DNA from 3 places in the Priestia sp. FSL W8-0001 genome. Region 1 is predicted to be linked to each of the others. Evidence: riboswitches for the same ligand, from Rfam matches in the RefSeq annotation. Region 1 holds a riboswitch; each other region holds the start of a gene.

What was found. A riboswitch is a leader RNA that binds a small molecule or an ion and turns the genes downstream of it on or off. The one in region 1 is predicted to bind S-adenosylmethionine.
Region 2: linked by a shared signal. The riboswitch ahead of metK (methionine adenosyltransferase) and the one ahead of MKZ18_RS07620 (trans-sulfuration enzyme family protein) in region 1 are both predicted to bind S-adenosylmethionine.
Region 3: linked by a shared signal. The riboswitch ahead of MKZ18_RS13960 (5-methyltetrahydropteroyltriglutamate--homocysteine S-methyltransferase) and the one ahead of MKZ18_RS07620 (trans-sulfuration enzyme family protein) in region 1 are both predicted to bind S-adenosylmethionine.

What each region holds. Positions count from the first base shown of each region.
Region 1 is NZ_JBBPAL010000001.1:1,439,257-1,450,164, reverse strand. Features, by position in the region: gene putP (sodium/proline symporter PutP) at 1-1,234, shown strand, start outside; gene MKZ18_RS07635 (SIMPL domain-containing protein) at 1,346-2,011, shown strand; gene MKZ18_RS07630 (hypothetical protein) at 2,062-2,328, shown strand; gene MKZ18_RS07625 (trans-sulfuration enzyme family protein) at 2,380-3,558, opposite strand; gene MKZ18_RS07620 (trans-sulfuration enzyme family protein) at 3,542-4,687, opposite strand; SAM riboswitch class I at 4,761-4,885, opposite strand; gene MKZ18_RS07615 (CotH kinase family protein) at 4,980-6,056, opposite strand; gene MKZ18_RS21065 (CotG/ExsB N-terminal domain-containing protein) at 6,091-7,017, shown strand; gene MKZ18_RS07610 (YppG family protein) at 7,092-7,502, opposite strand; gene MKZ18_RS07605 (YppF family protein) at 7,742-7,933, shown strand; gene MKZ18_RS07600 (hypothetical protein) at 8,055-8,228, shown strand; gene MKZ18_RS07595 (DUF1798 family protein) at 8,297-8,524, opposite strand; gene MKZ18_RS07590 (hypothetical protein) at 8,689-8,934, opposite strand; gene MKZ18_RS07585 (DUF2515 family protein) at 9,600-10,553, opposite strand; gene recU (Holliday junction resolvase RecU) at 10,669-10,908, shown strand, end outside.
Region 2 is NZ_JBBPAL010000001.1:3,560,808-3,571,715, reverse strand. Features, by position in the region: gene MKZ18_RS18760 (alpha/beta hydrolase family protein) at 1-487, shown strand, start outside; gene MKZ18_RS18755 (DUF2584 domain-containing protein) at 549-791, shown strand; gene pckA (phosphoenolpyruvate carboxykinase (ATP)) at 822-2,414, opposite strand; SAM riboswitch class I at 2,687-2,804, shown strand; gene metK (methionine adenosyltransferase) at 2,939-4,141, shown strand; gene MKZ18_RS18740 (glycosyltransferase family 4 protein) at 4,179-5,327, opposite strand; gene MKZ18_RS18735 (phosphatase PAP2 family protein) at 5,348-5,878, opposite strand; gene MKZ18_RS18730 (gamma carbonic anhydrase) at 6,117-6,638, opposite strand; gene MKZ18_RS18725 (alpha/beta fold hydrolase) at 6,743-7,519, shown strand; gene MKZ18_RS18720 (tetraprenyl-beta-curcumene synthase family protein) at 7,551-8,609, shown strand; gene MKZ18_RS18715 (tRNA (mnm(5)s(2)U34)-methyltransferase) at 8,632-9,204, opposite strand; gene MKZ18_RS18710 (TIGR01212 family radical SAM protein) at 9,201-10,163, opposite strand; gene MKZ18_RS18705 (YtzC family protein) at 10,358-10,621, shown strand; gene MKZ18_RS18700 (hypothetical protein) at 10,635-10,790, shown strand.
Region 3 is NZ_JBBPAL010000001.1:2,620,662-2,631,569, forward strand. Features, by position in the region: gene MKZ18_RS13960 (5-methyltetrahydropteroyltriglutamate--homocysteine S-methyltransferase) at 845-1,972, opposite strand; SAM riboswitch class I at 2,053-2,153, opposite strand; gene MKZ18_RS13965 (hypothetical protein) at 2,393-2,635, shown strand; gene MKZ18_RS13970 (NAD-dependent protein deacylase) at 2,666-3,397, opposite strand; gene MKZ18_RS13975 (universal stress protein) at 3,410-3,808, opposite strand; gene pfkA (6-phosphofructokinase) at 4,123-5,082, opposite strand; gene MKZ18_RS13985 (C40 family peptidase) at 5,401-6,066, shown strand; gene MKZ18_RS13990 (hypothetical protein) at 6,097-6,222, opposite strand; gene MKZ18_RS13995 (secondary thiamine-phosphate synthase enzyme YjbQ) at 6,546-6,947, opposite strand; gene MKZ18_RS14000 (hypothetical protein) at 7,082-7,306, shown strand; gene MKZ18_RS14005 (spore germination protein) at 7,324-8,190, shown strand; gene MKZ18_RS14010 (Ger(x)C family spore germination protein) at 8,347-8,892, shown strand; gene MKZ18_RS14015 (Ger(x)C family spore germination C-terminal domain-containing protein) at 9,011-9,253, shown strand; gene MKZ18_RS14020 (hypothetical protein) at 9,266-9,607, opposite strand; gene MKZ18_RS14025 (DUF3885 domain-containing protein) at 9,896-10,492, shown strand; gene MKZ18_RS14030 (alpha/beta fold hydrolase) at 10,812-10,908, opposite strand, start outside.

The sequences.
Region 1 (10,908 bases):
CGGAGCTTACCTAAATTACCTAATTGTTGCTCCGCGTCTTCGAACGTACACAGAAGTAGCAAATGACTCCATTACAATCCCAGATTATTTTGAAAACCGCTTCAATGATACATCCAAAGTTCTTCGAACAGTATCAGCCATCGTTATTTTTGTCTTCTTCACTCTTTATACTTCTGCTGGAATGGTATCCGGTGGTACATTATTCGAGTCTGCGTTTGGTTTAGACTATCGAATTGGTTTATTTGTAACAGCAGGTGTTGTTATTGCTTATACACTATTCGGTGGATTTTTAGCGGTAAGTTTAACCGACTTTGTACAAGGTATTATTATGTTTATCGCTCTTGTTCTTGTACCGATTGTAGCGTTTACTGAATTAGGCGGTGTTGGAACAACGTTTGATGTAGTTCGTGACATTGACCCAGCGTACTTAGATTTCTTTAGAGGTACAACGGTTGTTGGAATTATCTCATTCTTAGCTTGGGGTCTTGGCTACTTTGGGCAACCTCACATTATTGTTCGATTCATGGCTATTTCGTCTATTAAAGAGTTAAAACCAGCTCGCCGAATCGGTATGGGATGGATGATTATTTCCATTATCGGTGCAATGTTTACTGGATTAATTGGTATTGCTTATGTTGACCAAACTGCAACCACATTAGCAGATCCAGAAACAATCTTTATTAAATTCGCACAAGTATTGTTCCATCCATTTATTACAGGGTTCTTACTAGCAGCGATTCTTGCTGCAATCATGAGTACAATTTCGTCTCAGCTACTTGTAACATCAAGTGCTATTACGGAAGACTTTTATAAAGCGTTTTTCCGTCGCAAAGCAACAGATAAAGAACTTGTCTTAGTAGGACGTCTATCTGTACTAGGTGTCGCAATCATTGGTATTCTCTTATCATTAGATCCAAATGATACGATTTTGGGTCTTGTAGGTTATGCATGGGCCGGGTTCGGTTCAGCATTTGGCCCTGCAGTTTTACTAAGTCTATACTGGAAGAAGATGACTCGTTGGGGTGCTCTTGCCGGTATGATTGTTGGGGCTGCTACGGTATTAATTTGGGTAAACGTACCTGGATTAAGCGAAGCACTTTATGAAATGATTCCTGGTTTCGTACTAAGCTTCTTAGCTGTCGTCGTTGTCAGCTTGTTAACAAAAGATCCTTCAACGAAAGTTCAAGGTACTTTCGTTGAAATGGAAGAAACATTAGAAGAAGAAACTAAATAAATCCAAACGAAAGCTCGCAAACATCTTTTTGCGAGCTTTTTATTTTCTATACGTAGCCCAAGCTTTTTCTTCATACGTATATAGATAAGAGCTTATAAGGAGGTTTATAACATGCATCCATCCATGTTTCCATATAATCACCAGCCCCCACCATCACGTGAAGGAAATGAGCGTGAGCTAAAAGTGATAGGAGAAGGCCATATTACGGCTGTTCCAGATGGCATTTCCATTATTATCGGTGTTCGTACAGAAAACCTAAGCGTACAGCAAGCATTAAAAGAAAACACTACCGTTTCCAATACAATGATTGATGGCTTTCAAAATGCCGGAATTGAACAAAGTGATATTGAGACCGCATCGTTTACTATTAACCCAAAATATGACTACACTGATGGCAAAACGACATTAGTTGGATACGAAGTACAGCATTTATTTGAAGTTCATGTTGCAGATATTAAACAAGCTGGTGAAGTGTACGCTATCTCTGTTGCAAGCGGTGGAAACGTAGCAGAAGATATTCGTTTTTTTGTGAAAGATCCGACACCCTATGAAAAGCAAGCACTTTCTCAAGCCGTTCAGCACGCTGGAGAGAAAGCAACGGCTATTGCAGACACCCTAGGCGTTGCCTTAAACCCTATTCCGCTGGAAGTCACTGAACGGACTCAGCAGCCCCCTGGTGGCTATGTAGTGGCAGCTAAGACACTTGGGTCTGCTCCACCGATTCAAACGCAGTCTCTGACAGTTGTATCAGCTGTAGAAGTGACATACAGGTACTAGAGTATGTGTGCTAAACTAATACGTATATTAATAAAAGGAGTTTATGCATCGTGATATCAGATGAACAATTGTTTAGCGCCTATCAAAAACTTTGGGTAAATCGCTCTTTTTCCAACCAAGATAATCTTTCCGTTAAAGAAAAGTTATCCTATGCTATTCAAAAGGATTTACGTGATGAAATGACGCATCCTCGCGTTCGTAAATCTCCTGAGGTAAAATATGAACTGGCCGTTCAGCGGATTAACAATAGCAGTCTTGCTCATAGCGAACAGCTGGCTTTAATCGACCTGTACACAAAACTACTCAGAAATTGCTAAAAAAGAGGTTGTTTCTATTTAAATCTAGAAACAACCTCTTTTCTTCTATTATTATTTAGTTACGGCTTTTTCTTGAAAAGAAATTAGAGCATTATTAAAATCTTCTTTTAAATCCTCATACTCTTCCAGTCCAACTGATAAGCGTAACAGCGATTCTGTAATACCTTTTTCATCTCTCACTTCTTTTGGAATACTAGCGTGAGACATTGTTGCTGGGTGTGTTAAGATGGATTCAACTGCGCCTAAACTTACACCAATCGAAGATAAGCGCACGTTTTTTAATATATGCTGTGCGAGTTCATCATTGTTTAATTTAAACGAAATAATTGCTCCGTATCCGTTTGCCTGCTCAGTAATCAATTCATAATCAGGATGTGTCTTCAGCCCTGGGTAATAAACCGCTTCGACGTCACGTTGCTCTTCAAACCATTTCGCTAGCTCTAAAGCCGTTTGTTGTTGCTGATCTAACCTTACTTTTAATGTTTTAATGCCTCGTAGAAATAAGAAGCAATCCTGTGGCCCTAAAATAGCTCCAAATGCGTTTTGAACAAACTTTACTTCATCAGCAAGCTTTTCATCACTTACAACAACCAATCCACCAATTACATCGCTATGGCCACTAATATACTTTGTCGCACTATGAATGACGATATTTGCCCCTAAATTAATTGGTTGCTGCAAGTAAGGTGTCATAAACGTATTATCAACGATTGTTAACAGGTCATAGCGTTTAGCTAACGCTGCAACGCTTTTAATATCCGTTACCTGTAAGAATGGATTTGATGGGCTTTCAATGTAAATCGCTTTTGTTTGGCTCGAAATGACTTCCTCTACTTCCTCTACATTTGTCATGTTGACAAATGTAGTTTTAATACCAAACTTTGAAAATAATCTTGTTAATACGCGATATGTGCCACCATAGATATCGTTTGAAACGATAATTTCATCGCCTGCTTCAAATAAACAAAGAACAGATGATACAGCGGCCATTCCTGATGAAAAAGCAAACCCAGCAGCTCCATTTTCAAGCTGTGCAATCGTATTTTCTAAAGCTTCTCGTGTTGGATTACCTGAACGCGAATAGTCATAGCGCCCACCGTTTGTTTCGTCTTCTAGATTGAAAGTAGACACTTGATAAATGGGAACATTTACCGCTCCAAAATGTCCATCAATACCTGTTTTTGCATGAATTAAATTTGTACCAAATGAGTGTTTATTTGTTGTATGCATCAAATGCCTCCTTTAAGTCTTGAATTAAATCCTCTGCATGTTCAATCCCAACAGATAAGCGTAATAAGCAATTCGTTACGCCAACTCGATTTCGTATTTCTTCTGGAATATCTGCGTGAGTCTGACGAGCTGGGAACGTCATTAAGCTCTCCACACCACCTAGACTTTCAGCAAAGGTAATCACCTTTATATTCTCAAGTAAGACTGGCACAATTTGCGGGTCCGTTACAGCGAAGGAAATCATTCCGCCAAAGCCTCCTGCTTGTTGCTTCATTACGTGATAGCCTGGATGAGATTCAAGACCTGGATAGTACACTTTCTCAACCAGCTCATGTGAAGTCAGCCAATTCGCAATTTTCAGCGCATTTTCATTGTGTTTCTCCATGCGCAAAGCAAGCGTTTTAATACCTCGCAGCAACAACCAGCTATCTTGCGGACCTAAAATTGCACCTGCTGCATTTTGATAAAAGCGAATTTTTTCACCTAGCTCACGACATCGTGCAACGACTAACCCGGCTACTACGTCATTGTGACCACCAATGTATTTACTAGCGCTATGAATAACGATATCCGCTCCAAGAGAAAGAGGTCTTTGATAATAAGGTGACATAAACGTATTATCCACAATTGTTAACAAGTTACTTTCTTTAGCAAGTTCAATTATTCCTTTTAAATCGGTTACGTGCATCATTGGATTTGTCGGTGTTTCAATAAATAACGCTTTCGTATTCTGCTTTAATACTGCTTTAACTTGGTCTAAATGAGCTGTATTTACATACGTTACTTCTACACCTTGTTCTGCAAAAATATCATTTAAAACTCTGTATGTACCACCGTATAAATCTTCAGAGACGATTAAATGATCACCGTTTTTAAACAAAGCAAGTACAGCCATAACTCCTGCCATTCCCGAAGCAAATGCCGCTCCAACTTCGCCTTCTTCTAACGCAGTGATCGCATCTTCTAACGCTGTTCTTGTTGGATTAGCTGTTCTAGCATAGTCATATCCTGTGCTTTCTCCTAAACGGGGGTGTGCAAACGTAGATGCTTGGTAAATAGGTGTTGTAATGGAACCTGTAGCAGGGTCTCGATTGACGCCCGAACGAACAAGTAGTGTTTCAATATGCATAATGTCCTCTCCTCTTTGCAGTAAATAAAAAAAACTCTTCACAGATGGAAGAGCGTTCGCTTAATCACGACTTCTCTCATCTGTTAAAATACAATCGTATTTCACAGGAATTAGCACCGTTCAAACTCACTGACTAACATATGGTTTGATGGTTGCCGGGCTTCGCAGGGCCAGTCCCTCCGCCACTCTGGATAAGAGTTTTATTAAGTTAATTATTCATTGTGTATACTTTAATAAAAATAACAAAGAATGTCAATAGAATTTTCTAAACAATTTCAATTGTCTCATTTATTCAAAAAGACTTCATTGATTTTCTTATATAGGCTGCTCTGTCTTTAATAAAGTCACAAATAAACGCAGGTTCTTGATAAAAAGTAGCTAACTTGTGCTGTATATACGGATCTTTCTCTACATAAGGCAAAATCAGCTGGTGGAGTGCTTCAATCTTTGGTTTCATATAGTTAACAGTGAACTGATGATTTAGCGCAGAATTCATTTTTTCAATATATTGTTTCTTAAATTTTGATATGGCCAAAAGTCGTGCTGTTAACGTATTAAACCCTTCCATTCTCACATAGTTACTTTCCATTTCATCTCCGTTGACATCGCGCCCCCACGTAGCATCATAGTCCCAAGGAAGGAGTTCAAAGCACTTCGTATCACTGTTCCGGTACAAAGCATAGTTATGAACAAAACCATCAAAGTTTTGAAGACAAATTACTCCCACCAACCAGGCTAAATAGCGATCTACCTCCAAGTGCTCTTCAATGTTATCTTCAAACTCTTGATTCGTCCATGTATTCAAGTTATAAATAAAATATTCTAGCGCTTCTTCATCTTTTCCGTACGCTACTTTTGTTTCGTATCCTGATTGAAGCGATTCTTTTGGCTTCTCATCCAAATCACTCATTAACGAGAAGTTGGCATCTCCGTCTACAGCGTAAAAGATAGAGCCTTTTGGCAAGCTACGCTTTGTTAAGAAGTACTCGTTTACCGATTCTAACTGTAAATAAACACCTTCATTTTTCCCGTTAATGGTGAGATGAACAAACTGTGATTTCGGTGATAGTACACCAAGGTCTGAAAAGAAATCGAGCGATAGTTTATTGCGAACTAGCGATGGATCTTTATATTCTGCATTGAGATGAATTTCGTTGGTCTTCCCGAATTTATTTGGTGAATAAAACTCTATATAGTACGATTTCTTTCTCATTTCTCGGATGTGTGATCCCCTTAGAGTTAAGCCTATTTCATACCTCTTTTTGTGAACTTTCATCACTGCGGGTATGGAATCTTCAGACCAGATGTCGGCCTTTAGTTCTTTAAAGTCCCGAACATTAGCAAAAACAGAATAGGTGGCAATTCCCATCTCTTTCCCTCCTTTTGGATACATTTTAAATTATATGAGCTCCTCTCCCACCGAGATGCTAGAAACTCCTTGGTTATTTCTTAAAATTCCACGTTTATCTCATAGCAAGTACGGCGTATTAAGCGTATCTTATGGTGAAAGGCAAAAAAATGATTCTCATAAGGAGGTTTTTAGATTGTATATTCAATCTAAGCGTATTCGTAAAGCTGCTGAATCTTTACAAAAATCAGAGCTAGGCAGATTTATGTATCAAGAACCAAAAGGTCATAGCTCAAAAAGTTCATCTAAAAAAACAGCTCTTTCTCACAAAAAGACGGAGAAAAAGACAGAAAAGAAAACAGAGAAAAGAACGGAAAACAAGTACTGTACGAAAAGCTCACGTTCTCACAAAAAGCATCGTTCTCACAAAAAAGTAACGTGCTTCTGTAAAGAAAAGCATTCTCATAAAAAGCACCGTTCTTGCAAAAAACACTCTCACTCCACAAAGCACTCTCATAAAAAGCACCGCTCTTGCAAAAAACATTCTCACTCTACAAAGCATTCTCATAAAAAGCACCGTTCTTGCAAAAAACATTCTCACTCTACAAAGCACTCTTATAAAAAGCACCGCTCTTGCAAAAAACATTCTCACTCTACAAAGCATTCTCATAAAAAGCACCGTTCTTATAAAAAACATTCTCATTCCACAAAACACTCTCATAAAAAACACCGCTCTGAAAAGAAAAAAACATGTTTCTGTAAAGAAAAACACTCTTACAATAAGCATCAACCTTCTCAAACGTTTAAACATTCCCATAAAAAAGAGAAACACTCTTCAAAAAAATATGGTCACAAGAAAAAAATTGGGCATTCACACTTACCTAACTTAACAAGCCATCCAATTACAGGCAAAAAGCCAGTTAAAAAATGTGACCATTCTCCTTGCTTCTGTAATCACCCATTCAACCGCTTCTTTAGATAAAACATTACATGCTCTACAAGACGTTATAGCTTCTTGTAGAGCCCTTTTATTCCATTTACATACTATACAATTCTTTATATTTTAAAGATACCTGTAAACCCTTTTACTAAGTTTGTTAATTGATTCATTGCTCCCATCATCTGTCCCGCTGTATTCATCATTTTATTAACGTCATAATTTCCGTCTGAAGATTTAAATTGAGACATTAAAGAATGAAACTGGTTAGGCTGTTGCTTCATTTGCTGATTACCTTTTGGATAAGGATTTGGAAAAGGCATTCCATTTTGATAAAAAGGGTATTGCTGTTGGTTGTTTACATATTGCATTTGGGGTGGAACTTGAGCATAAGGCTGTTGCGGCAACTGTGTATGATGCCATGGTTGCTGATGATATTCTGGAAATGGGTACACCTGACTTAAATCAAACCGTTCTTCTTCCCATTGATTCTGCATGTAATATGGATAAGGATTCTGTTGATTATACATACTGGCTCGCTACCTCCCTTTAAAAATTTTATTATATGGTATGTGGGTACTCAATCTGAGGTGACGCACTACACCTTTTATTTTTCACTTTATATTTAGAAGAAAGTTGTGAAAAATGTTAGTTTCTGTCGAAAGTTTAAATTTTTCAAAAAAACGAGATAATTTCAATCTATGTTACGATAACTATAAGTGATGCTAACAAGACAAGCACACAAAATGGGGATAAGGAGTGAATTTACATGTATGTGAACGAGCTTCAACAAGCTTTTATGGCTAAAAAACAGTATGAGCCAACTTCAAGTAATGAGCTGCTAGACTTCGCGCAGCAGCAGTATTTAAAAGGTTGTTTAACACTATCCGATTATAAAATCGCCGTTCGTGAGTTAGAACAAATCGGAGCTTCAAAACCCGAATTTGCACACGAGAATTAATTGTACTACATTGCCCTCAGCTAATTGACTGAGGGCTTTTCTATATTTAACTACTTATACTCACCGCTACTGTGACGCATATTAAAAAAGATCGTCCATTTCATTTCAAGGAGGAGTTTCGATGAGTCGAGGAAAACACTTTAACCATAAAAAGCAAGGGCATGAACCAACCGTTTCGCAAGCGGGGCAGCCCGTTACACCAAAACACACTCAAAAAGTGGATTATGTAATCAATACAGTCGGTACGGAAGACGATCCTGCTGTTAGCATCCACGTGCAAAAAGATAACGATTAATTCAATTACAACACAGCAAAAGCCTAAAAGTGTAAACACACCTTTAGGCTTTTACTGTTTAATCAAACTTAACCGTTCATTAAAATGGACTCTAATACGTACTTATTTGATTGATACATTTGCTTAAAGCGCTTGTCTCGCGTCTCTTGATAAAAAGACTGGAGCACTACGTTTTGCAAGTTTTCACGAAGGGTATCTACTTGATTGATGTGAATATATTTAGGCTTTGTTTCTTTGAGCCACTTGGTAACAAGATCCGTCCACATATCTAACTCATAAAAAAAACTGATCAACATATGGTTTGACCTCCCCAAAGAAATTCACCTCATACTCTGAATTACTTTTAATAGTGGATAAACGAGTAAGAGCTAACTCATTATAGTGATGTAGTACCTTTGTTGCTTCTATCATTAAATTCATATTTGTCACCTCAACGATGACATTGTACCATAAATCATCGTTACACTGTACGTAGTAGTACTTCTCTTCTCCGCCATTCTGATTGAGTTGGGATTTCATAGGCTGCAGCTTCAATTTCTCGTAACGACTCGTCAATACGCTGAACGTGATTGCTATATACTTCTTCACAAGTAGTAAACGCTTGATTAACTTGTGAAGATAATGTATCTTCTACAACATCTATTTGCTCTAATACATTATCGAATAAACTTAACACTTCGTTCGTATTTACCATTTTCAGCTTCATAGCCATCCCTCCAACTTTTCGTTTAACTACCTATTCTCTTTTTATTTTTAATCTACCTTCACACATGACAAAACTAGTTTCCATTCGGCAAAGAAAGATGTTTTACGCAGAAAATGTTTTAATTTGCACGAATTGAAATGAGGATGAGTGAAAACACTATGATTAGATTGTGCAAGAAACACGTATTGTATGTGCAGTCAACTTTGTTACAACATTCATTTGGAGGTGTAAGAAGTGGCAAATAAACATGAACAAAAACAGCCAAAAAACAAGCCTGAAACAAAAACATTTGGTGACCCTAAAAAATTAAACGGACCAAACCGTCCGTCTACGTAATATGTCCACCTAGATGAGGCTGGACATAAGTAATTCAGCCAATGATAAACCTGAACGATTGAGAGTTCATAACTTTTAATCGTTCAGGTTTTTTTGGTTGATTGTGAAAATAATGTTGGAAACAGGGTGGAATGGAGCGTAGGACACTCGACTCCTGCGGGAAAGAGAGGGAAAACGGAGATCCCGCAGCGCAGCGAGGAAGCTCAGGTTCCTCCCCGCGGAAAGCGAGTGGCCGTAGCGCAATGGAACGAACGTGTTCAGACAAACTAAAGAGATTGGAACAGCTAGTGTTCGTCTCTTAGAAGCAATCATTTTGTTATGTCCCAAACTCATCTAAAAAACTTCTTTATTCCTACCAAGACATGCAGCTGCTTCTGTTTATTTTGGTACCACTCCGTAATCGGCATAGGTGCGGGTAAATCAAGACTCTTCATTAATTTCTTCTCTCTACGCTTTGAAATTCTCCACTGTCCCCTTTTTTTCTCATGATGTGAAACAATTGGAAAGGTCATTCGCAAATAGGGTGTGTCTCTTCTTTTAGACCGAAATACATACTGTTCATAATCAACGCGTGATCCCGTATGAACAGTCGACATTGAAAACTGAAGGAACTTTGGATACAAAGCTTGTGAAAACAGCAGTTCACCGAGCTTTTTACCAAGCTTAATTCGCTCATCTACCTTGGTGAAGCTATGTACGGAGCACCCATAAATTTCACCTTCCATTGTAGGGAACAAAACGGAACTAAAATGCAAAGAGTCCTGAAAGTGAAATACTAAGCGATGAAACACTTTCTTCTGGTAGAAAGGATGTGCTATTACCGCTGGCTCAATAATATGCTGTTCATTAATAATGAGAGCATGCATAAGCTCAATTTCTTTCTTCCTTTCCCAAAAGACAGTCCATTTTTCGTACATGAACGGAGATACATCAAAATATTCAAGAAGGTGAAAATAAGACTTCTCGTGTTTTTTTGATATTTCATATAGCAGCAGCTGTGGAAAAGCGTCTTGAAAGATCAGCCAATTCGCTCGCTCGTACGTTAAAAACAATAAATCTCGCGTTTCTATAGATAGTAGCTCAGGAAACCACTTTCCCTGCAAGTCACACATATTCCAGCCTGCGTTTCGTGAAACCATGCTAGCAAGAAACGACCACTTTACTTCAGGATGATTATTGTAAAAAGTTGCGTAAGCTTCTGTTCTTGATATATTATCAATGTTCAACTGTTTTGTTTTGAGCCTAATTGTTTCCACTACTTGCTGTTCAAAGCTTGTCAACATGCTGCTTTCTTCCTTTACATTTGGTATGAACACGAAGTATGTTTTCATTCTATCTCAACTGAAATTTGGTATAATAGAGTGTGCGTGTGTGAAATTAAGTAAAGGAGTGATGTGCATGATTCGTTATCCTAACGGAAAAGCATATAACCCTGCTAAGCCTCCCAACAGTCCTTCCCGGGCGAAAGTTGAGTCCGTATACAGTAATCGAGGTATGACTTTGGAAGAAGATTTAAATGAAACCAATGAGTATTATTTAGCACAAGGAATAGCAGTGGTTCATAAAAAACCTACGCCGATTCAAATTGTGAACGTTGACTATCCTAAGCGAAGTGCTGCAGTTATTAAAGAAGCTTAT
Region 2 (10,908 bases), 2.1 Mb from region 1:
TTACGATGCTTTTGCAGCTTATGACTTACTTGTCAATTACCCTCGAGTTCATCAAGACCGAATCCATGTATTTGGTTTTTCGCGAGGAGGCGTAATGGCTTTGTTTACTGCCATTGAAAAAAGTTCAGCACGTTCGCTTGTTTTATGGGGAGGGGTAACGGATATGATTCTTACCTATGAAGAGCGAACAGATTTAAGGCGTATGATGAAAAGGGTCATTGGTGGGACACCTTCGAAATATCCAGACAGGTATGAATGGCGTTCACCGCTAACTCAGGCATATAAGCTAAGTATACCGACATTGTTAATACATGGAAAAGAAGATGCAAACGTGTCAATTGAGCATGCATATCAATTAGAGAAAATGCTGAGTGAACATGGGAAGCCCGTGGAAAGCTGGTACTTTGATGGATTTCCTCATGCGTTTCCTCCGAAGCAAAACCGAGAGACAGTGAAAAATTTAACTGAATGGATGAAAACAAAATAAAAGATATGCCAGCATAGAAAAAGCATTGTACAATAGAGGAAAAGAAAGGGAGGTAAGAAGGATGGGAATGCCACTAGAATTAAATACGATGATTGTTACAAAAGGAAATGAGAAGCGAGTAGTAGATAATGTATTTCAAATTGAAAAAAAAGGCTACCGCTTATACCCTCTTGAGGTTCCGCTTAGTATTCATAAAACGAAGAATGGTGAACGCGTTGGGACAGGTATTATTAAAAAGCTTGAGTTAGAGCAAAATAAAACCGTTGTCACATACGAGTTAATAAAGCTACACTCCACAAACTAAAAAAAGCCGGAATTAAATTCCGGCTTTTCATTATTTTGAAATAATCGGTCCGCCCATTTGTGAAATTTCTGGAGCTACATTTGCAAAGCGCTCAAAGTTCTTTGTGAACTTTTGTGCTAATTGATGAGCTTTTTCTTCATATAAATTTGCATTCTTCCATGCTTTTACTGGTTGAAGTACTTCATCAGGGACACCAGGAACATGTGCAGGAATCTCAAGTCCAAAGATAGGATCTTGAACTGTATCTACGCTAATGAGTTCTCCTTCTAACGCTGCTTGAACCATTGCGCGTGTGTAAACTAGCTTCATTCGCTCTCCAACACCATACTCTCCACCAGTCCATCCCGTATTCACAAGATAAACATTTACGTTATGCTCATCAATTTTTTTACCTAGCATTTTAGCATAGGCTGTAGGTGGAAGAGGTAAGAATGGTTCACCAAAACAAGTAGAGAACGTCGCCTGTGGCGCAGTAATTCCGCGCTCTGTTCCCGCAAGTTTACTTGTATACCCACTTAAGAAATGATACATTGCTTGTTCTTTTGTTAGTTTGCTAATTGGAGGTAAAACTCCAAATGCGTCTGCGGTTAAGAAAACAATTGCCGTAGGATGTCCTGCAACGCTCGGTAAGATTGTGTTATCAATTGCTTGAATTGGATAAGCAGCACGAGTGTTTTCTGTTAAGCTATTATCATTATAGTCTGCAATTCTAGTATTCGAGTTAATCACAACATTTTCTAAAACTGTTCCAAATCGAATGGCATTAAAAATTTGAGGCTCTTTTTCTTTTGATAGTTGAATGCATTTTGCATAACAACCGCCTTCAATGTTAAATACGCCTGTACTAGACCAACCGTGCTCATCGTCACCAATTAGTCTTCTGGTAGCGTCAGCTGATAATGTTGTTTTTCCGGTGCCAGATAGTCCAAAGAATAGTGCAACATCACCTTCTTTGCCAACATTAGCTGAGCAGTGCATAGGAAGTATATTATTTTGAGGAAGTAGGAAATTCATTACTGAGAAAATAGATTTTTTCATTTCACCTGCATATTCCGTTCCACCAATTAAAACAACTCTTCGTTCAAATGAAATAATAATAAATGTCTCTGAATTTGTCCCATCAATGTCTGGAACAGCTTTAAAAGTAGGAGCTGATACAATTGAGAATGATTCAGCATCACTTTTTAGCTTCGTGTCTTCTGGACGAATAAATAGTTGGTGAGCAAACAAATTATGCCATGCGTATTCATTTACGACTTGGATTGGAAGCTGATATTTATCATCGGCGCCCGCATAGCCGTTAAACACAAATAGCTCATTTTGTTCTTTTAAATGTTCTAATACTTTTTTATAAAGCGCGTCAAATCGTTCAGATGAAAACGGTTGATTCACATCTCCCCATTCAACAGTATGAGATGTTAAGGAATCGCTTACAATGAATTTATCGTGTGGGGAACGCCCCGTATATTTTCCTGTTTCAACTTGAATAGCACCTGTAGAAGTCAATACGCCTTCTTGTCGCTCTAAAATCTTTTCGACTAATTGAGAAACAGATAGTTGGTGATTCACTTTTTCAGATTCCAGGAGATTGGCTAATTCAATAGACATATTAACAGTACTCATGTGCACTACCTTCCTTTTTTTAAAATGATGTTTAAATGTACAATTAGTATAACACATTACTTTAAATAGTCTATACTATTCGAATGAAAATGTTAAAATGTTGCGAATTTTTTTGTTTTAGAGAGCATAAAACGTTTTTGTGAGATGATCTTACTAGTGAAAGGTTTCTGTAAATAATAGGGGAGGAAAATACAACCTTTAAGTGATTTTCATAGGAATGTTATTGACATAACAGAGCATTTTCCTGTATGATATGTCCTTGAACGGATACTCTCTTATCCCGAGCTGGTGGAGGGACAGGCCCTATGAAACCCAGCAACCATCACCCATTTCCATAGAGGTGATAAGGTGCTAACCTGATGCAAGGGAATAAACCTTGATCGATAAGAGTGAAAGGCTTATGCAGAACTTGATACCTTTCCTCGATACAAGGAAAGGTTTTTTATATTGAAAAAATGTAAATGAACCACAATAAGGGAATGAGTACCGTATCACAATGTATCATATTTAAAGGAGGAAAACCGATGTCAACACAACGTCGTCTGTTTACGTCAGAATCTGTTACAGAGGGACATCCAGATAAAATTTGTGACCAAATTTCTGACTCAATTCTTGATGCTATTTTAGCTGAAGATCCAAATGCTCGTGTTGCTTGTGAAACAAGCGTAACAACTGGTTTAGTATTAGTAAGTGGTGAAATCACAACATCTACTTATGTAGATATTCAAAAAACAGTACGTGATACAATCAAAGAAATTGGTTATACGCGTGCAAAATATGGTTTTGATGCGGATACTTGTGGAGTAATCACAGCAATCGGTGAGCAATCTCCAGATATCGCTGCTGGTGTAGACCAAGCGTTAGAAGCTCGTGAAGGTTCAATGTCTGATGAAGAAATTGAAGCAATCGGAGCTGGTGACCAAGGTTTAATGTTTGGCTACGCTTGTAATGAAACAAAAGAATTAATGCCGTTACCAATTTCTTTAGCTCATAAGTTAGCGCGTCGCTTAACAGAAGTGCGTAAAGAAGAAATTTTACCTTACCTTCGTCCAGATGGTAAAACGCAAGTAACGGTTGAATATGATGAAAACAATCAACCAGTTCGTGTTGATACAATCGTTATCTCAACTCAGCATCATCCAGAAGTAACGTTAGAGCAAATTCAACGTAACTTAAAAGAATATGTAATCAATCCAGTTGTTCCACAAGAATTAATCGATGAGAACACGAAGTACTTCATTAACCCAACAGGACGTTTTGTAATTGGTGGTCCTCAAGGTGATGCAGGATTAACAGGTCGTAAAATTATCGTTGATACTTATGGTGGATATGCTCGTCACGGTGGTGGCGCATTCTCTGGTAAAGATGCAACAAAAGTTGACCGCTCAGCAGCATATGCAGCACGCTACGTTGCGAAAAATATTGTAGCTGCAGGATTAGCTGATCGTTGTGAAGTTCAGCTTGCATATGCCATTGGTGTAGCTCAGCCAGTTTCAATCTCTATTGATACATTTGGAACAGGTAAAGTAACTGAAGAAGTATTAGTTGAAGTAGTACGTAACAACTTTGATCTTCGTCCAGCTGGTATCATTAAAATGCTTGATTTAAGACGCCCAATTTATAAGCAAACAGCAGCATACGGTCACTTTGGTCGTACTGATGTTGAGCTTCCTTGGGAGTTCACTGATAAAGCAGAAGCTTTAAAAACTGAAGCTTTAGCTAAATAATGAAAAGTCGCTGTCTCAAAAGAGATAGCGACTTTTTTTATTGAACAAATTCTAACCCATTGTTTGATTTAGTAGTGACTGCTTCATAGCGAAGCAGTAATTGGTCAAAAATAGAATCCCAAGATTGCGTAAGAGCATAGCGACGAGCAGCGTCTCCAAACCTTAGTCGAAGCTGGGAGGACTCTAACAAAGTACAAATGGATTCAATAAATTCTTCAAGTGAATTCGGGGTGCAGAGGTAGCCATTCTTCTCATTGCTAACAATATGTTTTACTCCCCCTGCATTAGCAGCAATGACAGGCGTACCGCAGGACAATGCTTCTAATACAACGTTACCAAAGGTCTCCGTTTCAGAAGGAAATATGAATAGGTCGGAAGCTGCATATAGTTTAGCTAAACGCTCATGTTCTAAGAAGTCGATGAATGTAATGGATTCACCCGCTTCTTGCTGCAGCGCTTCCTTGCTAGGCCCACCTCCAACAATAAGCCACTGTACTTGGTGGCGTAAATGGTCGGGAAGTAAGCGAGATAGCTTTAATAAAAATGCTACGTTTTTTTCAGGAGATAAACGTCCAACATATGTTAAGATATAAGGCTTTTTTATATTGTATTTTATGCGGATATCAAATTTATCGTAGTAGGGATGAAATAAATGATGATCGACTCCTCTAGACCAGATAGATATAGATTTAAAGCCTTGATTTAAGAGCTGCTTTTTTGTTTCAAGAGAGGGAACAAAAATCTCTTCAAACGGTTCGTAAAACCATTTCATATATCTCCATAGAAGAGGGGATAAGTGTCCTAACTTGTAGCTTGGAAGATAGTGTTCAAAGTCAGTATGATGAGAACCAACTAAAGGAATACTAAGCTTTTTAGCCACATGAATGCCACTAAGTCCCATTGAAAAAGGAGTAGCAACGTGCATGATTGTAGGATTGAACTCCTTTATTTTTTTCTTCATCTTTATAACATTCGGTAAGGCAAACCGACATTGTGGATAAAGAAAGAATGGTATACTTAATGAATGATTAATGGATAATGGACTAAATGTGCGGGACGATGATTCAGGTGCAAAAACCTCATAGTCAATTCGTTGACGAGATAAATAATAAGTAAAGCGCTCTAATGTTTTTGCGACTCCGTTGATCTCAGGAGAAAACGTATCTGATATCAATGCAATCCTCATCCTACCACCTCCATTTTGATTTAGTAGAACAACTGTAGACCGATAATTCCAGAGAGTATACCTAACAACATGCCTGCAAATACGTCAGTAGGGTAATGGAGTCCTAAATAAATCCGCGAAACTCCTACTAAAAAAGCAAGTGGAAATAAAAATAAAATTGAAACAGGTACCGCAATCATGATAGGTGCTAGAAACGAAAAAATGGCTGTTGTATGTCCAGATGGAAATGAATGATCTTGTAAAGGATTATCCAATACTTTTGTTTCTTTTAATTGAAGGTAAGGACGTTTTCTTGGATAAATTTTTTTGGTAATCGCCACAGGGATATGGCTGATTGCTAGAGATAAAGCGCATGCGTAAGCAAGCGGTAAAGATGCACGATCAATACATAGCATGAGGAGTAGCGCTAGGCCAATCATTGAAGTTGCACCACCGATATGTGTAATCGTACGAAAAAAAGTGTTGAGAGGCTTGAAGTCGAAATGTTTATTCACAATTTGAAATAAGTGGCACTCCCAATCATAAACTTGACGAATTAGTTTTGTTCGCATATAGCAACCTCCTTTAAGCCCATTATGTTCATAGCTAAAGTAATCGGTGACGATGAAACGTTAAAAAATTATATGTTTTTGTTTCTCAACGAATGTATAGTCGCTATGTTATATTGTAAGAAATATTTGTAGAGCTAGTGCTAATATTGTGTAAAGAATGTGTGGATTTATTTAGTGCATACTAAGTAAGGCCGCTACACAAAAAAACAAGCAGTGGCATTGACCACTGCTTGTTGCATTAGCTGTTAATCGGGTTAATTGATTTATAATATTGTCCTTTTTCAACATACTGCGTGCGAATTCGGTTCATATCTTTTACATCTTCATCTGTTAATTCACGGACAACTTTAGCAGGGCGACCTAGTGCAAGTGTATGAGGTGGGATTTTTTTACCGGGTGGGACCAAGCTACCGGCTCCGATAAATGCACCTTCTCCAATTTCTGCTCCATCTAAAATAATTGAGCCCATTCCAACCAGCGCATTTTTGCGAATAAGTGCGCTATGTAAAATAACTTGATGGCCGATTGTTACATCATCTTCAATGATAAGCGGCAAATTAGGGCTTTGATGAAGTGTAGATTGTTCTTGAATATTGACACGCTTTCCAATAATAGTCGGTGAAACATCTCCGCGAATAACAGTATTAAACCAAATGCTACTTTCATCGCCAATCGTGACATCACCTGTAATCGTTACGTAATCAGCGATATAGCATGTGGGTGAAATAGCTGGTGTTTTTCCTTTATAAGGATAAATCATGCGTTCATCTCCTTTATTAGTTGAAAAAAGAGTAATAATCTTCTAATGTAAGTGTACATAGTTTTTTTAAACAGGTAAATAGCAAATGAAAGGGAGTAACTCAAATGCGTAAGTGGGAAACAGAAAATCCAAAAGGTGTGGTAGTCATTGTTCACGGCGCAGCTGAGCATCAAGGACGGTACCGCTGGCTAGTTGAAATGTGGCGTTCAGTCGGCATGAATGTTGTGATGGGGGATCTTCCTGGACAAGGTCTAACAACAAGAAGAAGAGGACATATCTTATCATTTGACGAATATGTACATGAAATTGAAAACTGGGTAAAAGAAGCACAAACTTATGATTTGCCTATTTTTTTATTAGGTCATAGCATGGGTGGGCTTGCCGTTATTCGAACGCTCCAGTTGAAGAACTTACCAATATGGGGAGCGATTTTATCATCGCCATGTCTAGGACTTAAAGAACAAGTTCCGGCTTATTTAGACGTTTTATCTAAAGGGTTAAATAAAGTAATGCCAACGAAACTGTTTGACTTAGGCTTAACTGTAGAGAAAGCAACGAGAAATCCAGAAGTAAGAGACGAAGACCAAAATGATTCATTGTATGTGACAAAAGTTTCCGTTAGGTGGTATCGTGAGCTTGTAGAAGCGATCAATATGGCATTTCGTGATATTGAAAAGATGCCTGATGTTCCACTTCTTGTTATGCAAGCGGGAGAGGATAAAATTATTGAAAAATTAATTGTAAAGCAATGGTTTGACGAAGTAGATCTAAGCGAAAAAATCTATAAAGAGTGGCCTCAGCTTTACCATGAAATTTTTAATGAGCCTGAACGAGACTATGTTTTCACATATGCAAATAGCTTTGTGAACCTTCATATTTGACGAAGCTTGAAACAACGGAGGTGGGGAACCTGTGAAGATACCGTCTCATCCCTTTTCTTTAATGGGGAAAATTTATCGAGGCATCATGCCAACTGTACATGAAGAGCTGAAACAGTGGCGTTTGAAAGCAGAAAAAATACCAACTATGGAACTGCGAACGCAAGCTTTAGATAGCATTGATACCAAAACCTTTCACTGTGAAGGAGGAGGTATACTGGCCATTTTGGCAAAAGAACAAATGAAAACCTGTATTCGCTTTATCGTTGCGTATCAGACCATTAGTGACTATTTAGACAACTTGTGTGATCGCAGCAATTCGCTCGATCCAAAAGATTTTGCAGCGCTCCATGAATCTATGCCAGACGCGTTAACACCTGGTGCACCATTAAAAGACTATTACCGTTATAGAGATGATAAAGATGACGGTGGGTATCTTAATGAGCTGGTTCTGACATGTCAACAGACGCTGGAAAAAGCACCTAAGTACGCTATTGTAGCGCCGTACTTGATTGAATTGGCTAATTATTATTGTGACTTACAGATACATAAACATGTAAAGATAGAAGAACGTGTACCTAGGCTTGAGAAGTGGTTTTCAGAGCATAAGGAGTCATTGCCATCGATGTCATGGTATGAATTTTCAGCATGTTCGGGTTCGACGCTCGGTATCTTTTGTTTAGCTGCGTATAGCTTTACAAAAGACTTTACAGTGCAACATGCAGAGCAAGTACGCAATGGTTACTTTCCTTATATTCAAGGGTTGCATATCTTGTTGGATTATTTAATCGATCAAGAGGAAGACGTTGAAGGAGGAGATCTAAACTTCTGCTTCTATTATCCTCATCATCAAGATATGATGAATCGATTTCTACATTTTGTCACAAAGTCTGGCGAGCATGCTCAACATTTACCAGATGCTCATTTTCACCGTTTTATTTACCAAGGTTTACTTGGTGTTTATTTATCAGATCAAAAAGTTCGGAGCCAAAAGGAAGTAGCTCGAAGCGCTAAAACACTTATAAAAGCAGGTGGGTCTTTGAGTTATTTCTTCTATGTCAACGGGCGATTATATCGAATGTTAAAAAGATAAGCTTTTGCCAAATGGCAAAAGCTTATCTTTTTTCAATGGCCACAATAAATGGCGGATTATTTTGTTGGTTTATAAACTGGTAGCGTAAAACATGAACGATTTGTTGGTCAAGATTCGATACATAATGAAGCACATCATCACGTTCTATCTGTCCTTGTTCATGTCCGTGATAAATAACAAGTACGATAATCCCCTCGGGTGCTAATAGTTCAATCAGCTGCTCAATCGCTTGAATGGTGGACGTTGAGAGAGTAACAATTTTTTTATTTCCACCCGGTAAGTATCCAAGATTGAAGATTGCACCTGTTAGGTTACCATGTAAATGAGTTGGAATATGGTTTTTTAAACGACTATGGCTATCTTTTATAAGAGTAACTTGTTGTTCAATCCCTTGTTTAGCCAATCGTTCAGACGTATTTTGAATTGCTTCATCTTGGATATCAAATCCGTATACATGTCCACTTGCACCCACTAATTTTGCTAAGAATGACGTGTCGTGACCGTTTCCAACGGTCGCATCAATGACCGTATCACCTTCGTTAACAGCACTTGTTAACAGCGTGCGAGCAAAAGGAAGAATGCGTTCAATTTTCATAATGCTGAAACACCCTTTGCAAAGAATTTTCCTTGGTAGCTACCTCGACGTTTGAGCTCTTGGTCAATTGTGTTTAATACATTCCATTTATCCACGCTCCACATCGGTCCAATCATCAAGTCAATTGGGCCATCTCCTGTAATGCGATGAACAATCATCTCTGGTGGTAAAATTTCAAGCTGGTTGCACACAAGGCTGATGTAATCATCAAATGATAAAAATTCGAGTAGGCCTTTCTCATACTGCTTCACCATTGGAGTGCCTTTTAATAAATGAAGTAAGTGAATCTTAATGCCTTGTACATTCATTTCTGCTACTTCCCTTGCAGTTTCCATCATCATATCTTGAGTTTCAAGAGGAAGGCCATTAATAATATGAGCACAAACGCGAATCCCATGCTTTCGAAGCTTTGCAACACCCTCTAAGTAACATGCATGGTCGTGTGCACGATTAATTAACGCAGAAGTACTCTCATGAATCGTTTGTAGCCCTAGCTCTACCCATAAATACGTACGTTCGTTGAGTTCTGATAAATACTCAACTACGTCATCTGGTAAGCAATCTGGGCGGGTAGCAATGGATAATCCGACAACGCCTGGTAATGCTAAAACTTCTTCATATTTTTGGCGTAATTCTTCGACTGGTGCATGTGTATTTGTGAATGCTTGGAAGTAAGCAATATATTTTCCGTCTTTCCACTTATGGTGCATCTTTTCTTTTATCTTGTTAAATTGTGTAGTCAAGCTTTCAGTGCGATTTCCAGCAAAATCTCCAGATCCCGCAGCGCTACAAAAGGTACATCCACCGTATGCAACGGTTCCGTCTCGATTAGGACAGTCAAATCCGCCGTCTAACGCCACTTTAAATACTTTATGACCAAAGTGTTGTCTTAAATGGTAGTTCCATGTGTGATAACGTTTATCCTCCGCTTTATATGGAAATGGGTTTTCTTGACTCAAGTCAATACCCTCCTTTATCTATGTACAGTACGTGTCTTAAATACAACATCAAATTGTATCAGAAAAAAAGAAAAGTTCCAAAGGCAATGTGAAATTCTATATTTTACAAATGATTTTTTCTAGAGATATGTCGTAAATTTGTCCAAAGATGAGCAAAATACATCTGAAACTAAAGAGTGTGGAGGGAGATAATCATGGCAACACGTCAATCAGTAGATAAGCTTCTTCAGCAATGTGAAGATGCGCTTCGATATGCGCAAAGTCAATTATCTGAAGGCATGAAACAAGAACATTATAATGATACAGAATATACAAAAGCACAGCTTGGCCTTGAAAATGCATATAAAGAACTTGAAGAGCTTGCTCATAGCGCAAATGATCAACAGCGTGAACAGCTTTATCGCATGCGCCTTCAAATTCAGCAAACGCAAAATCAAATGATCCTAACTGAACATTAAGGGGGAAATAGCGATGGCTACTCGTTCAAATCAGAATAATCCAGAGCAAAAGACAAAAGATGGAATCAATAATAACGATATTGAAGTAGGTAAAGATTTCGATCCAGTAAAAGAGTTAAAGGCTCGTAACAGCAAGCGTGCACAGCCCGATAAATCAAAAACAAAATAAGGTAAAAGCGCGAAAGCATTTGCTTTCGCGCTCTTTTTTAATAGAAAGTTAATTGAAAACATTTTTAATTAACTTTCTATATGCTAACTCATTGCGAAATAAAGTAGAAAGGACTAGA
Region 3 (10,908 bases), 1.2 Mb from region 1:
AATATGTCCAATCAAGTTCCTTAGCTCGTAATAGTACGAGTAAGGAGTCACCTCCTAAGTGATTAAAAGTTTAAAACATTTTTTATTGCTAAATAGTTATTTCTTTTTATTTTAAATGTAAAAAACTGTGTCGTCAAACCTTTTAGCCAGTGTTCTAACACGAATCTTAAGTATAAATACTTTACACCTTTTATAAAAGACACTTCTATTTTTTACTGTTCACAGGCATATAAAAGCTTACAATAACACATATCACGCCTATCAAAAAGAGAAAAATATGCATCTCACTTAAAAATACTGTTAGGTAATCACCTGCGTTTCTTGCGTGAATGGGAACTAAACTCAATTCCATGATAAGACTAACGAATGCAATTGCGTTTAAACAAATGCCTAACAAAAACAACCCTAGTCTACTCCTGATTCCCAATAAGAACATTCCTTTCACATATTCAGCTTTTACATTTCGATAATGACAGAATTTTCACTTATTATTACAGTATGAGTTCCTTAAACTACTTATCACTGATTATTTTTATTATATGAAGAAATAAACTATTCGACATTTGGTGTGTATACAATACCTTTAAGGCAATTGCGAGTCAACTCTGAAACTTAAGCATTCTGCAAGATAAATACATCTATCAAGAATCTTTCGTTTCTTTAGCGTGACAGTTCGCTATCTTACCCAATAAATATTATGTTACCTGTAGATAATTTGCAGTTACGCTATCAATACACAAAAAAAGCTGCATCATTTATAAACGCAGCTTTTTCCAATTTTACTACAACGAAAAGAAAGATCTAATTGGATTCTTATGTAAAATTAAGAAACAACTCTTATTCTTCAGTTAGCGCCCCAAATATCTTGAGCAATTTTAATGACGTGACTAATTTTATTCCATTGCTCTTCTTCTGTTAGTTCGTTTCCTTCTTCCGTACTTGCAAACCCGCATTGTGGACTCAGTGACAAGTTTTCTAGAGGAATAGATGCACTCGCTTCTTTAACTCTTTGTTTAATAACCTCTGCATCTTCTAATGTAGGAAATTTAGATGTTACTAGTCCTAATACAACTGTTTGGTTGTTACGTGTAAAACTTTTTAATGGCTCAAAATCTCCTGAACGATTATCATCATATTCAAGGAAAAGCCCATCTACATGCAAGTTAGCAAAAATTGCGTCTGAAATAGTATCGTAGCCACCACTGGTAATATACGTAGATCTAAAGTTTCCGCGACAAATGTGCATCGTAATGACCATATCCTCCGGCTTTTTAGAAATCGCATCGTTTAAGCAGTTGACTCTCGTATCAATAATATCTTTTACATCCATACCCAGCTTCTCAACAACTGCATCTATACGTTCTTCAGAAACAAAATCAATCCATGAAGTATCATCTAACTGTAAGTAGCGGCAGCCTGCATCATAAAAAGCTTGAATTGCTTTTTGATAAGCAACTACCGTGTCATGATAAAACTGTTCTCTATCCCCATTGTAGTAAGTATCCTCTTGAATTCGAGTGAATAACATGTTGGGACTTGGAATAGCAAACTTAGCAACTTGGCTTCCATCACCATATTGTTCAACAGCTTCTTTTAAAAATGTAAAATGTTCCAGCATATAATGATGGTTGAAATCTACTTTACCAACTACCTTGATTGCTTTATTTTTTGTTTTGGCACCTTTAAATTGACTAATATACTCCGTTTCAAACTCTTCTACACCATCTAGACCTGATAAGAAATCTAAGTGCCACCATGCACGTCTAAATTCTCCGTCAGTGATAGATTTAAGTCCCACTTCGATTTGTTTTTGGACAAGCTTTTCAATCTCCTGGTCCTCTACAGATTTTAAAGTCGTTTTACTGATCTGACCATTTGTATAGGCTTCTCTTGCTTCTTTGAGAGGAGTTGTTCTTAAAAAGCTCCCTACATGATCAGCTTTAAATGGAGCTTTCACTAATGTCTTTGTCATGGTTCTATTCCCTCTTTCTGTTCAAAATAAAAAACCTCTTCTTAAAGATAAGAAGAGGTTAATAGTCGTTATTGGTTCTTCTCCTATCTTCAAGCAAATTGCTACTGGAATTGGCACAGTACTTTAACAGTCTGTTGCCGAGGCTTCACAGGGCCAGTCCCTCCGCCTCTCGAGATAAGAATATTCAATTAATTAACTAGGGAAAATATTACACCTACTTTCTTAGTCTGTCAACAAGGAATTTGAAAAATCAGAAATAAAAAATTTTTTATTCAGTATTCAGAAGTGGTTCATATCCTTTTGAGTTCATGAAAGATAGACCGTGGTCAAACATATCGCGTCACTTTAGTTGTCTACATCTATATAATATATGTTATAATCATGTGACCTAGGTTTTAAATAAGGAGGAACCTCACAAAGATGTTAGTTAAAGGATTACAACTATTAAAATATGCCTTTTTAATCGGAGCTGTGGTATACGGAATAATCGCTTTTCAGAACAGTGATTCTACCAACTATATTGCTTATTTACCATACATTCAATTAATGCTAAGTTTATTTTTATTTATTGAAGCTGTTTTGACGTTTAAAGAAAGCAAGTTGCATTCAGCGTTTTTTCTGGTCATTTCTGTGTTCTGCTTCGCTATCTATTTTGAAGTTTAAAAAAAAGCACGCTGCCCGTAGCGTGCTTTTTCACTTCCCACTCTTTAAAGCCGTTACAACTTCACCGATTGGGAGGTGTATTTGATTATCAAACACATAATCATAGTAAGTTGGCTCTTTATTAATAATGACCATTGGTACCTGACCATGTTTTCTAACTAATAAAGGAATTTGATTAATGGGTGTTACCTGCAAAGATGAACCCATGACAATAAATAAATCACTTTGTAAAGCTGCCTCTACAGCTTCTTCAAACCAGTGAATTGAATCTCCAAATAAAACTACATTGGGCTTTAGTGCCTCTTCACACGACGTACAGCTCGGTAATTCAACTTTGGTTAGAAAATTTAACCCAAACTCACTTCCACATTTTTGACAATGTGCTCGCTTAATTGTTCCGTGAATTTCATATACATTCGTGCTTCCTGCTTTCTGATGCAAGCCGTCAATATTTTGTGTAATCACATGCACGGTCTTTTCTTCTTCTAATTCTGCTATAAAGTAATGACCTGAGTTAGGTTCATATTCATCAAGCAGCTTCACACGAAAAATCTCTTTAAATAGCTCCCAAAAAAGTACCGGATTGTTCTGATAAAAAGAAGTAGAAATCACATCTGAAAATTCTAGGTTTTTTCGATACAATCCGTTTTGCGAGCGAAAATCAGGTATGCCCGACTCTGTACTTATTCCCGCTCCCGTAAAGACACAAATCCGACTTGCCTCTCCAATTCGTTTCTTTAACTCTTCAACTTGCATATTCATTGGCGCTCTCTCCTACTTTACAATCAATACGGGTATCTTCACATGTTGAGCAATTTTATGGCTCACGCTCCCCAAAAACATTTCTTTTACTGGATTTAAGCCTCGGCTTCCAACTACTACAACATCAAAGCGATTGTTGTTAGCAAATTGAATAATTGTTTTAGCAGCATCTCCATGAATAAACGTAATTTCATACTCTATATCAGATTTCTCTAAAACTTCTTGTGTTGTTTGGATACGCTTTTCTCTTGCTTCATCTTTTCCAAGCGTGTTTAACCTACTATCTCCTTCTACTGCATATATCACTTGAACAAAGCTTCGATCAGTTAATCTGGCTAAAGCAACCGCTTTTTCAGCTGCTCTAGCAGCGTGTTCAGACCCATCTGAAGCTAATAAAATTCGCTTAAACATGTCCTTCACTCCTTTTCTATCAATTATAACAGCTCTACTATTTTTTATTCCATTGAAGAAAGCGATATAAAAATTAAATTTTCTAAAAATTTTTACGCTTTTGTGTTATACTAATAAACAGAAATGCTATACTAAATAAAAGGAATGATGGCATTATGGGGTTTGAGCTGATATGTACCTTTTGCAAAGGGCTTGGGAAAGTAATGATTATTCCTGGCATATTCTACACAAAAAAGTGTAAGCATTGTGAAGGTACTGGTTTGAAACTAAAAAAAGACGAAACTCCTCTATAAGAAGTCTCGCCTTTATATCGTTTAGATTGATAATTCTTTTGATAGTTGATACATACGCTCATCAATATGATGAGGTTCACCTAGGATTTCCATAATATTATAATCAACAATTTCATTTTTACGGATACCGATTGCACGCCCGCCTTTACCTTCCATTAATAACTCAACGGCGCGGCCACCAAAACGACTTCCTAACACGCGATCTTGTGCTGTTGGTGATCCACCACGCTGAATGTGCCCTAGAACCGTAACGCGAGTTTCAATTCCAGCAGCTTCTTCAAGCTGTTTTGCTACTTCGTTTCCTGTAGCTACACCTTCAGCAACAACGATAATACTATGTTTCTTACCACGCTCTTGGCCTTTCTTTAAACGATCCACCATTTCTTGGAACTCATCTTTCGCTTCAGGAATTAAGATTGTTTCAGCTCCTCCAGCTAGCCCTGACCATAGAGCAATATCTCCAGCATTACGTCCCATTACTTCAATAATAAAAGAACGTTCATGTGAAGTAGCCGTATCGCGAATTTTATCAATTGCATCGATAACAGTATGTAAAGCTGTATCGAAACCTAGAGTAAAGTCTGTTCCTGGAATGTCATTATCGATTGTTCCTGGAATACCTACACATGGAAAACCAAGCTCAGTTAGCTTAACAGCTCCCATGTAAGATCCATCTCCACCGATTACAACCAAACCTTCAATACCATGCTTCTTTAGGTTTTCAATACCTTTACGGCGTCCCTCTTCTGTTTTAAACTCTGGACATCTTGCAGAATATAACATTGTTCCACCGCGTTGAATGATATCACCAACATCACCAACTTCAAGCTTTCGAATATTCCCTTCAATTAACCCTTGATATCCTTGATAAATACCATAAACTTCCATTCCTTCATGAATCGCTTTACGCACAACAGCACGAACCGCAGGATTCATTCCTGGAGAATCACCGCCGCTTGTTAATACACCTATTCTTTTCATTACTTTTCACCTCATCAAAAGTCAAATCAATTGACACTGTATTCTATTTTTACATTCTACATGACTACAAAGTATTTGTGTAGTAATTCACAACAGATTTCTATTATTATTTTTAAATGTCCTTACATTTTCATATGTTTTAGTTATTAACAGCTAAATATTCAATTTTTTTCTATTTCTCAAAATCAAAACACATCATTCTGCTCACTCTAATTTTCATTTTTTTCATATTTTGTAATGAAAATGTAACGTTTCCATCTGTCGAAAGGTGTTATGATTATTTTACGAAAATTGATGAAAAATTGATGGAGGCCCATTATGAAGAAATTTGTGGCGGTTTTTACCCTCGCTAGCTTTTTATTTGCTAGCCCTTTAGTCAGCCAAGCTGCGCTAGGTGATCAAACATTAAAGCAAGGAATGAGAAATCAGGATGTTCAGCAATTACAGCAGCTTTTAAAGAAAAAAGGTTATTTCACTGGCAATACAACAACTTATTTTGGACCAGCTACATCAAATGCAGTTAAATCATTTCAGCGTAAAAATGGATTGTCTGCCGATGGAGTTGTTGGAAAAAGCACATATGCAAAGCTTGGAGTAAAAACTTCTTCACAGACTTCTACATTTAATGCTTCAAAAGTTATTAATAAAGGAAAGCAGTATGTAGGGGTACCATATCGCTGGGGTGGAACAACTCCTAGAGGATTTGATTGCAGTGGCTTTATTAGTTATACATTCAAGCAGGGCGCTGGCATTACTTTACCTCGAACTGTAGCAGAGATTTATAAAAAAGGGACACGAGTTACAAGCTTACAGCCTGGGGACATTGTATTTTTCCAAACATACCAAAAAGGCGCTTCCCATGCCGGTATCTACATGGGAAACAATCAATTTTTACATAGCTCATCTTCAAAAGGTGTTTCAGTTGCTTCATTAAAAGATAGCTATTGGAGCAAGCGTTATATTGGTGCAAAAAGAATTCGTTAAATAACAAAAAGCCAACTTGCGTTGGCTTTTTTAACGGCAAAAACTATAGTATTCATTAATAATATCTAATACAGTTGGATATTCATCTACCCACGTAAAATTTGTCTTTTCATTTTGTTCTTGTTCTGTTTCTTGTTTAATTGTAATTTGCTCCACACAAGATCTCTCCCTTTTTCTGTTATATAACATATATATTATCTATCTTTTGTTTTATAACAAAAAATCAAAAAAAGAAGACATGCTAAAAGAAGAGGGTTGAATATAACAAAACAAATTTTCAAAAAGAGGAACACTAGCTGTTCCCATCTCTTTGATTTGTCTCAACACGTTCGTTCCATTGCGCTACGGCCACTCGCTTTCCGCCCTGTTTCCAACATTGTTTTCACAATCAACAAAAAAACCTGGACGATTAAAGATGAGGAACTCTCAATCGTTCAGGTTTATCATTGGCTGAATTACTTATATCCCAGCCTCTTCTTTTAATCTGCTTGAATTTTAATATACCATGTACGGTTTCTAGGGCCATCAAATTCACAAAAATAAATCCCTTGCCACGTTCCTAATAATAAATTTCCATTCTCAATAATAAGTTGTTGCGAAGAACCAACTGTACTTGCCTTTAGATGGGCAGCTGTATTCCCTTCAAAATGCTGATCTTTTTCATCAATCCAAGGATATACCTCGTCAAATCTTCTAATCATGTCACGTTTTACATCTGGATCTGCATTTTCATTAATTGTAATACCAGCGGTCGTATGTGGACAATATACGGTGACTACTCCGCTTTTCACTTGATGCTTTTTAATTTCTGTTTCCACTTGACTTGTCAAATCAATCATCTCATCGCGATTACTCGTTTGAAGTTTAAATGAATGTAGCATGTTTTCACGTCCTTTTTCGATTAGTTAGCATAACACCTATTGAACTCGTAAAGACTAATATATATTCTTTTTTATCGTACTGTTTTTTACTACTGAACTCAATATATTACTAATAATGTAAAGGTGATGAAGACTTGCTCAATTCAACGTTTCAACGAGATACAGAGTACGTTGTTAAGACATTTCTAGAATTAGCAGGTGGTAGCAGTGACATAGCTTCAAAAAAGCTATGGATTTCATCTACTGATTTTGTTTATATTCTTTATCTACAAGGGCTTGTAGACAGCGAAAAGCTGAATCAATTAACAGAAAAAATGATTCGATTCAAACAAAAACCTCATCACCAGCCAACACGCTAGATCGTTGGGATTCCTTTATCTCAACTGTTGAAAGCAGTGAAGTTTATACGTACAAGCAAGCTCTCACTGCTTTTTTTAAAGGAGAACCTTTATTATTTATTCATAATCGTACAACGGCTTTTTCTTTAAATATGACAATAGCTAAACAGCGTACGTGGAGTGAACCAACGACCGAAAAAGTTGTGCGTGGTCCAAAGGTTGCGTTAATTGAAAATTCAGAAGAAAATATCGGCATATTAAGGCAAAGAGCAAGTGATGCAAACTTAACGGTCGAGGATGTTTTCATTGGAGAAGAACAGCTTCATCGAACATCAATTGTTTTTCATAAAAAGCAATGTCAACCTCATATCGTTAATCAAGTTCGCCAAAAACTTCAAAACATTAATCTTAATAATGTTCAAGGTTCTGGAATGATTGAAGAATTTCTCGAAGAAGCTCCTTATTCTCCTTTTCCACAGGTCCAAAATACAGAAAGACCTGACCGCGTCTTAGCTGCTATTAATGAAGGCAGAGTTGCAATTTTTGTAGACGGTTCACCTTTTGCTCTATTAGTACCAACAACAATTGACATGATTATGAAATCGCCCAGTGACTATTACGAAAGATGGTTGGCAGGTTCTCTCTTACGCCTTCTTCGCTATATTTCAATTTTCATTACGCTCTTTTTCTCAGCCATTTATATTAGCCTTGTTTCTTTTCATCAAGGGCTGCTTCCCACTGAGCTTGCCATTACCATTGCAGCCACGCGAGAAGACGTACCATTTTCACCTTTTATTGAAGCGATGGTAATGGAAGTGACCATCGAATTGTTAAGAGAAGCCGGACTTCGCCTCCCAACACCTGTTGGGCAGACTGTTGGATTAGTAGGAGGGTTGTTATTGTAGTAGGGTTGTTATTGTAGTAGGGTCACTCCTCCCTAAAACGGCTGGAGACGTTATTGCTTTTGCTGACCTTTTAAGCTGGGCTTTTTTTATTATATTTCTTGCAGTTCCATTTTTTTTAGGATCAATTATGCTAATTAAGAAACGAGTGAGGAGAATATGAATAAATATTTAGCTGTCATCATGATGATAATCATATTAGTGGGTTGCTCTCGACACCGAAACATTGAACAACTCTTACTCGTCATTGGCGTTGGCATGGATTCCTTAGACACGGTGAAAGAAAAGACGTCTCAGCATAACCTTATGCTCACTCATCAAACTCTTATATCTCCAGACCGTGGTGGGGTATCTTCTTCCTCATCTTCACCGTATAAAAACATTGTAACAATAGGACCCACAGTACATGAAATTACAAGGAACATTGCATTGAAGCAAGACCCTTTATTCAGTCAGCATCAGCGTATTTTAGTATTTGGTGAAACAGCTGGGAAGACCTTCAAGTTAGACTCTCTAATGGATCAGCTTGCTAGGGATAATGAAATTCGCAGAAGCTGCCTTGTTTTTGTTACAAATGGCCAAGCAAAGGCTATTTTAACGATTAAAGGAATGGATACTCCACCGGTCAATGTCATTTATGATTTAGTTGAAAATAGGTATCGGACCAATAAAATTCTTCCCACCTTATCATTGGGAGAAATATGAGCTAAGTTAAAAACGGACCAAAGCTTTTTAGTACAACGTGTTTCAAAATTAGAAAAAGACATCAGGACGGTTATCTGAAGATTGGGATGCTACTGACCAAAAGCTATCTCCTTCTTTTATTAACCATATTGAAAAAAATGTAGAGAACATTATCCAATCAGATACAAACAAAATACTTAACAAGCTCCAATCTGATTATGAAGCAGATGCACCTGAATTTAGAGAGTATGTACGAATCAACCACCCTGCATTTTGGAAGAAACATCGAAAAGAATGGGATACTATTTTTTCAAACTCTACTATTGATTATCATGTTGACGTTACAATTGAAGATTTTGGAGCAAAAACAGACAGCGGCTAATTAGTCGCTGTCTTACTTTAGTTCCATAATCATGTAGCGATTGGTGTATGATTTTCGTTCAAAAGAAGCTCGCTTTTCTTCTCGATCAAAATAAAATAATTCATCTTCCTGGTATTGAAACGTATCACCTTTTTTATCCATTTCTTTAATAAACGATAGGTAATCATCGGAGTGAATTAAATACTTCTCTGGTTTATCTGAAACTTGAACTACCTTTTCATTTCCTGTTTTCATTTTTGCCATCCCCACTGCTAAGGGTATCGGATTTCCTTCTTGAAAAATAGTCTTATAAAAAATTAGCACAAATAATAAACACGTAACGCCTACGACTAGCAAAATCTGTTTTTTTATCATCCTCACCTACTTTTCATATGGTTAGCTCTATTATCAAGTGAAATTCTGCGTGAGCAAAAACGTTCTACTATGTCATTTTTATTCAGAGTGATTGACATAGAGATATGTACGTTACTAATACGACAAATTTGTAAAAAACACCTTTCTTTTATAAGAATTTGAATGGAAATATAACAGTTGTATTACCTTTCCGTTAAATCAGGTTTGCACTTCACATTTTCAATCGACTTCATGCTACACTTGAGTCAATAAAAGGTAAAAACTTTACGAATAGATAGGGTGTTGCGTATGAACAATCTTACTTTACAATCATATTTATCTCACTTATTTCCTGATATCCAAATGAGAAAACCGCTTTTTTACAATGCACCAATAGGCATCCGATTCAAGCTAACAAACCAAAAGCGCGTGTGGGAACAAGGGTATATGAAAAATGTTTATAAACGCACATACCAAATTTTTAAAGCACTTCATGATGAAAATGATGAGCTCATCGTTGTATTTCGTTCGCCATCTTCAAAAGCTGAACTATCCTTTCTAAAGCGCACTGATATATTAATGAAAAAATTCATTCGCTCTCGCTTAAGAAAGACAAGCGTACAGCTATTATCAACTAAAAATGAGTATGCAATTGCCTGCAGGCCAACTGACTTAAAGCAAAAGCAACTACTACAATCTATTGCGAATCGCGATTTACATATCCAACCTGCGATTGAAGAGGAATGTTACATTATCAACGTAAGCAAAGGAACAATTTTTCATCTCTATGATGATCGAGCGTTGGATGTCGTATCTAATAATCAACGTTCGCTTGGTTTACTACAAGAAAAGTTTAACGAATGGATTTTAGATATGGATGCTACTGAACATTCTCCAATAAGCTAACAAAGAGTTTGGGACATAACAAAATGATTGCTTCTAAAAGACGAACGCTAGCTGTTCCCATCTCTTTAGTTTGTCTCAACACGTTCGTTCCATTGCGCTACGGCCACTCCCTTTCCACGGGGAGGAACCTGAGCTTCCTCGCTGCGCTGCGGGATCTCCGTTTTCCCTCTCTTTCCCGCAGGAGTCGAGTGACCTACGCTCCATTCCACCCTGTTTCCAACATTGTTTTCACAATCAACAAAAAACCTGAACGATTAAAGTTATGAACTCTCAATCGTTCAGGTATAGTAAGGACTGAACTACTTATGTCTCAGTCTCTTTATTTTATTTGCTCATTAAGCCATTGAACCGTTTGCTTTTGTTGTTCTTCAGGAGAAATAGTCGCTTTATTGTCCCCAATTTGTTCACCATATAGA